Regions from separate parts of the Actinomyces sp. W5033 genome, predicted to be linked through region 1. Evidence: riboswitches for the same ligand, from Rfam matches in the RefSeq annotation. Region 1 holds a riboswitch; the other holds the start of a gene.
What was found. Region 1 has a riboswitch for FMN ahead of ACSJJR_RS02565 (ABC transporter permease). Riboswitches for the same ligand answer to the same signal wherever they lie in the genome.

Region 1 (3,382 bases):
GGTTGCCGTCTTCACCCTTGTCGTAACCAAGGAACCGGGAGTATGCGATGGTGACTTTCCCGTCGGCGAAGCGTTTGCGGTGTCCCCAGGTGACGTTTTCGGAGATGGAACGGGCTTCTTCCTGGGCCAGCGAACTCATGATGGTGATGAGGAGTTCACCTTTGGCGTCGAAAGTCCAGATCCCTTCCTTCTCGAAATAGACTTCCACGCCTTTGTCTTTGAGCGCCCTTACTGTGGTGAGCGAGTCGACGGTGTTGCGGGCGAAACGGGATACGCTCTTGGTGATGATGAGGAGACCACGGACCCCACCTCCCTGAGCGCGGACGACCGGGCCTTCCTCGACCGGGCCATTGACGACTACAACACGCAGTTCGGCACCGCCTATGACTCCAGCGCGAACGGCTTCGAGGGTTACTACGAGGACATCTCGCGACGCCTCGCCTGCCGTGAGATCGACCTTGTCATCGTCGTCAACATGTTCCTCACGGGCTTCGACTCCAAGACGCTCAACACCCTGTGGGTGGACAAGCACCTGCGCTCCCACGGCCTCATCCAGGCCTTCTCCCGCACCAACCGGATCCTCAACTCCGTCAAGTCCTACGGCAACATCGTGTGCTTCCGCGACCTTCAGGCCGAGACCGATGAGGCAATTGCCCTGTTCGGGGACAAGGACGCCGGCGGCATCGTCCTGCTGCGCCCCTACGCCGAGTACCTGAGCGAGTACCTCGCACGGCTCGCCGAGCTGCGTGAGCGTCATGACCCCGGTAGCCCCATCCTCTCAGAGGCCGCCCAGCGCGACTTCATCGCCCGTTTCGGCTCGATCCTGCGCCTGCGCAACATCCTTGCCTCCTTCGACGACTTCGCGGACGACGACGTCCTCACCGAGGCGGACTTCGCCGACTACCGCAGCGTCTACGTCGACCTGTACCAGGACCTGCGGCAGCGGGCGACGGGGGACAGGGAGGACGTCACTGAGGACCTCGTCTTCGAGATCGAGCTCGTCAAGCAGGTGGAGGTCGGCGTCGACTACATCCTCATGCTCGTTGAGCAGCACAGGACCGAGATGGGCGGCCGCACCGACAAGGAGGTCCCGGCCGACATCACCCGCGCCGTCACCTCCAGCCCCACCCTCCACTCCAAGCGCGACCTCATCGAGGACTTCGTCAGGTCCGTGTCTGCCCACGGCGACGTCACCGAGCAGTGGCAGGGCTTCATCACCGGCCGCCAGGAGACCGAGCTCGCCGGGCTCATCGCCCGTGAGCACCTGCGCGACCAACCCGCCCGCACCCTCGTAGCCACCGCCATGCGCGACGGCCAGGTGCCCACCGAAGGCACGGCCATCACCGCGGTCCTGCCACCCATGTCACGTTTCCGGCGTGACGCGGGTGACGACACCCACGAGACCAAGAAGACGCGGGTGCTCGACGCCCTGGCTGCTCACGTGGCCCGCTTCCGCGGGCTCGTCTGAGGTGCAGCGACGTGCCTGTGGGCCAGGCGTGCTCACGGAGCCGCCACCGCCAGTTGCCGCCCCACCCCGCCACCGGCTAGCCTCCTGCCTGAGCACGTGCTCCGGGGTCGGTGAAAGTCCGAGCCGGCGGTGACAGTCCGCGACCCGCGCACACGCCCCGACGGGGCGCCGTGAGCGGCTGAGCTGGTGGAACTCCAGCACCGACGGTGAGAGTCCGGATGGGAGGAAGCACGAGGTGCGCCCGGCGTCCCGACGCCGTCGCCGCCCGCCGCGCCGCGCGCGCACGGACGGCGGCTGTGGGACCCAGGGGCGCGCCGCGCGGGCGCGAGCCGCTGCCCCGCCCCTCACCCCGGAGCCGCCCGGGGCACCCGTCCCGGGGGAGTACCGGGAGGACCTGTGGGCACCGCCCCCCAACACGCCGCGCGTGGCGCCCTCGCGCCGCCGACGCGGGCCACCGCGTCCGGGCTGCGCACCGGCCCGCTGCCCGCCCTGCTGCTGGGTGCGGGCGCACTCACCCTGTGGTGGGCCGTCACCGCCGCCCAGCTGGTGCCCGCGGTCTTCCTGCCCGGCCCCACCGACGTCGCCCGCCGTCTGTGGCTCGCCATGACCCAGGGCGGCGTCCTCGCCTACGCCTGGGTGACGCTGCGCGAGGCCCTGCTGGGCTGCCTGCTGGCCGCCGCCGCGGCCCTTCCTCTCGCCTGGGCCCTGTACCGCTGGCCCATGTTCAGCCGCACCGTGCTGCCCTACGTCGCCGCCTCCCAGGCCGTGCCCGCCATCGCCGTCGCCCCGCTGCTCGTGCTGTGGATCGGCTACGGGACCCTGCCCGTCGTCGTCCTGTGCGCCTTCATGGTCTTCTTCCCCATCACGGTCACCGTGCTGCTGGGCCTGAGGGGGCTGGACACCGACGTCATGGACGCCGCCCGACTCGACGGCGCCCACGGCGTGACGCTCCTGGTCTACATGGAGCTGCCCATGGCGCTGCCCGCGATCCTGTCGGGGCTGCGCACGGGCTTCACCCTGTCGGTCACCGGCGCGGTCGTCGGGGAGATGACGATGGGCGGCGAGGGCCTGGGCATGGTGCTCTCCCACCAGCGCGACAGCGTGGACACCACCGGCCTGTTCTCCACCATCGTCCTGCTGTGCGTCCTGGCGACCTCCATCCACTGGTGCCTGCACGAGCTCGAGCGCCGCAGCCGCGTCGTGGCCGCTATGCGCGGTCGGCGAGCCACGTGAGGCACCGCCTCCTCCTGACACCCCTCACCGCACACAACCCGGAAGGAACCCCATGACCCCGCGTCCCACCCTCACCCGCCGCAGCCTCCTGGGCGCCGCCCTCGGCACCGGCGCCGCCGTCCTGCTGGCCTCCTGCGCCTCCGGCACGGCCTCACACGGACGGAGCACCGCCTCCACCTCGGGCCTCGTCATCGGCATGACCTACACACCCAACGTGCAGTTCGCGCCCTTCTACATGGCTGCCGACGCCGGCGACTACGTCGATGGGGTGAGCCTGCGCCACCACGGCGCCCAGGAGGGCCAGTTCGACGCCCTGCTGGCGGGCACCGAGCAGCTCGTCGTCGCCTCGGCCGACGAGGCCGTCGTGGCGGCCTCCCACGGCAACGACCTCGTCGTCGTCGGCGGTTACTACCAGCGCTTCCCCGGCTGCGTCATCGTCCCCGAGGACTCCGGCATCAGCACGCTGGAGGGCCTCAGGGGCCACAGCCTCGGCCTGCCCGGCCGCTACGGCTCCACCTGGTTCACCGTCCAGCTCGCCCTGGCGACCGCCGGCCTGAGCGAGTCCGACGTCGATATCCAGGAGATCGGTTACACGCAGCAGGCGGCCCTCGTCTCCCGCAAGGTGGACGCCATCGCGGGATTCACGAACAACGACGCCGTCCAGATCGCCCAGAACGGGAT
Region 2 (3,382 bases), on a different contig from region 1:
AGACCACGGACCCCACCTCCCTGAGCGCGGACGACCGGGCCTTCCTCGACCGGGCCATTGACGACTACAACACGCAGTTCGGCACCGCCTATGACTCCAGCGCGAACGGCTTCGAGGGTTACTACGAGGACATCTCGCGACGCCTCGCCTGCCGTGAGATCGACCTTGTCATCGTCGTCAACATGTTCCTCACGGGCTTCGACTCCAAGACGCTCAACACCCTGTGGGTGGACAAGCACCTGCGCTCCCACGGCCTCATCCAGGCCTTCTCCCGCACCAACCGGATCCTCAACTCCGTCAAGTCCTACGGCAACATCGTGTGCTTCCGCGACCTTCAGGCCGAGACCGATGAGGCAATTGCCCTGTTCGGGGACAAGGACGCCGGCGGCATCGTCCTGCTGCGCCCCTACGCCGAGTACCTGAGCGAGTACCTCGCACGGCTCGCCGAGCTGCGTGAGCGTCATGACCCCGGTAGCCCCATCCTCTCAGAGGCCGCCCAGCGCGACTTCATCGCCCGTTTCGGCTCGATCCTGCGCCTGCGCAACATCCTTGCCTCCTTCGACGACTTCGCGGACGACGACGTCCTCACCGAGGCGGACTTCGCCGACTACCGCAGCGTCTACGTCGACCTGTACCAGGACCTGCGGCAGCGGGCGACGGGGGACAGGGAGGACGTCACTGAGGACCTCGTCTTCGAGATCGAGCTCGTCAAGCAGGTGGAGGTCGGCGTCGACTACATCCTCATGCTCGTTGAGCAGCACAGGACCGAGATGGGCGGCCGCACCGACAAGGAGGTCCCGGCCGACATCACCCGCGCCGTCACCTCCAGCCCCACCCTCCACTCCAAGCGCGACCTCATCGAGGACTTCGTCAGGTCCGTGTCTGCCCACGGCGACGTCACCGAGCAGTGGCAGGGCTTCATCACCGGCCGCCAGGAGACCGAGCTCGCCGGGCTCATCGCCCGTGAGCACCTGCGCGACCAACCCGCCCGCACCCTCGTAGCCACCGCCATGCGCGACGGCCAGGTGCCCACCGAAGGCACGGCCATCACCGCGGTCCTGCCACCCATGTCACGTTTCCGGCGTGACGCGGGTGACGACACCCACGAGACCAAGAAGACGCGGGTGCTCGACGCCCTGGCTGCTCACGTGGCCCGCTTCCGCGGGCTCGTCTGAGGTGCAGCGACGTGCCTGTGGGCCAGGCGTGCTCACGGAGCCGCCACCGCCAGTTGCCGCCCCACCCCGCCACCGGCTAGCCTCCTGCCTGAGCACGTGCTCCGGGGTCGGTGAAAGTCCGAGCCGGCGGTGACAGTCCGCGACCCGCGCACACGCCCCGACGGGGCGCCGTGAGCGGCTGAGCTGGTGGAACTCCAGCACCGACGGTGAGAGTCCGGATGGGAGGAAGCACGAGGTGCGCCCGGCGTCCCGACGCCGTCGCCGCCCGCCGCGCCGCGCGCGCACGGACGGCGGCTGTGGGACCCAGGGGCGCGCCGCGCGGGCGCGAGCCGCTGCCCCGCCCCTCACCCCGGAGCCGCCCGGGGCACCCGTCCCGGGGGAGTACCGGGAGGACCTGTGGGCACCGCCCCCCAACACGCCGCGCGTGGCGCCCTCGCGCCGCCGACGCGGGCCACCGCGTCCGGGCTGCGCACCGGCCCGCTGCCCGCCCTGCTGCTGGGTGCGGGCGCACTCACCCTGTGGTGGGCCGTCACCGCCGCCCAGCTGGTGCCCGCGGTCTTCCTGCCCGGCCCCACCGACGTCGCCCGCCGTCTGTGGCTCGCCATGACCCAGGGCGGCGTCCTCGCCTACGCCTGGGTGACGCTGCGCGAGGCCCTGCTGGGCTGCCTGCTGGCCGCCGCCGCGGCCCTTCCTCTCGCCTGGGCCCTGTACCGCTGGCCCATGTTCAGCCGCACCGTGCTGCCCTACGTCGCCGCCTCCCAGGCCGTGCCCGCCATCGCCGTCGCCCCGCTGCTCGTGCTGTGGATCGGCTACGGGACCCTGCCCGTCGTCGTCCTGTGCGCCTTCATGGTCTTCTTCCCCATCACGGTCACCGTGCTGCTGGGCCTGAGGGGGCTGGACACCGACGTCATGGACGCCGCCCGACTCGACGGCGCCCACGGCGTGACGCTCCTGGTCTACATGGAGCTGCCCATGGCGCTGCCCGCGATCCTGTCGGGGCTGCGCACGGGCTTCACCCTGTCGGTCACCGGCGCGGTCGTCGGGGAGATGACGATGGGCGGCGAGGGCCTGGGCATGGTGCTCTCCCACCAGCGCGACAGCGTGGACACCACCGGCCTGTTCTCCACCATCGTCCTGCTGTGCGTCCTGGCGACCTCCATCCACTGGTGCCTGCACGAGCTCGAGCGCCGCAGCCGCGTCGTGGCCGCTATGCGCGGTCGGCGAGCCACGTGAGGCACCGCCTCCTCCTGACACCCCTCACCGCACACAACCCGGAAGGAACCCCATGACCCCGCGTCCCACCCTCACCCGCCGCAGCCTCCTGGGCGCCGCCCTCGGCACCGGCGCCGCCGTCCTGCTGGCCTCCTGCGCCTCCGGCACGGCCTCACACGGACGGAGCACCGCCTCCACCTCGGGCCTCGTCATCGGCATGACCTACACACCCAACGTGCAGTTCGCGCCCTTCTACATGGCTGCCGACGCCGGCGACTACGTCGATGGGGTGAGCCTGCGCCACCACGGCGCCCAGGAGGGCCAGTTCGACGCCCTGCTGGCGGGCACCGAGCAGCTCGTCGTCGCCTCGGCCGACGAGGCCGTCGTGGCGGCCTCCCACGGCAACGACCTCGTCGTCGTCGGCGGTTACTACCAGCGCTTCCCCGGCTGCGTCATCGTCCCCGAGGACTCCGGCATCAGCACGCTGGAGGGCCTCAGGGGCCACAGCCTCGGCCTGCCCGGCCGCTACGGCTCCACCTGGTTCACCGTCCAGCTCGCCCTGGCGACCGCCGGCCTGAGCGAGTCCGACGTCGATATCCAGGAGATCGGTTACACGCAGCAGGCGGCCCTCGTCTCCCGCAAGGTGGACGCCATCGCGGGATTCACGAACAACGACGCCGTCCAGATCGCCCAGAACGGGATGGCTGTGCGCACCATTGACGTCGCCCCCCACGTCCCGCTGCTCGGGGCCTCCCTCGTCACCACACGCACCCAGCTGGAGGCGCACCGCGAGGACCTGGCCGCTGCGGTGGCCGCGTCGGTGGCTGGTATGGAGCGCTTCGTGGCGGACCCCGACGGCGCGGTGGAGGCCACCCGCGCCTACGTCACCGACCTCGTTGACACCACCCAGGCTGCCCACGCCCGGGAGGTCGCCGTCGCCACCGCCGCCCTCGTCAAGCCCGACGCGGACGCCGTCATCGGTGCGCTCAGGCCCG

Region 2: it holds a riboswitch for FMN, as region 1 does, so the genes downstream of both, ACSJJR_RS01080 (ABC transporter permease) here and ACSJJR_RS02565 (ABC transporter permease) in region 1, are expected to answer to the same signal.

What each region holds. Positions count from the first base shown of each region.
Region 1 covers NZ_JBPPGD010000003.1:405-3,786, reverse strand. The annotation lists gene ACSJJR_RS02575 (recombinase family protein) at 1-286, opposite strand, end outside; gene ACSJJR_RS02570 (type I restriction endonuclease subunit R, EcoR124 family) at 197-1,468, shown strand; FMN riboswitch at 1,563-1,702, shown strand; gene ACSJJR_RS02565 (ABC transporter permease) at 1,934-2,701, shown strand; gene ACSJJR_RS02560 (ABC transporter substrate-binding protein) at 2,754-3,382, shown strand, end outside.
Region 2 covers NZ_JBPPGD010000001.1:242,965-246,346, reverse strand. The annotation lists gene ACSJJR_RS01085 (type I restriction endonuclease subunit R, EcoR124 family) at 1-1,175, shown strand, start outside; FMN riboswitch at 1,270-1,409, shown strand; gene ACSJJR_RS01080 (ABC transporter permease) at 1,641-2,408, shown strand; gene ACSJJR_RS01075 (ABC transporter substrate-binding protein) at 2,461-3,382, shown strand, end outside.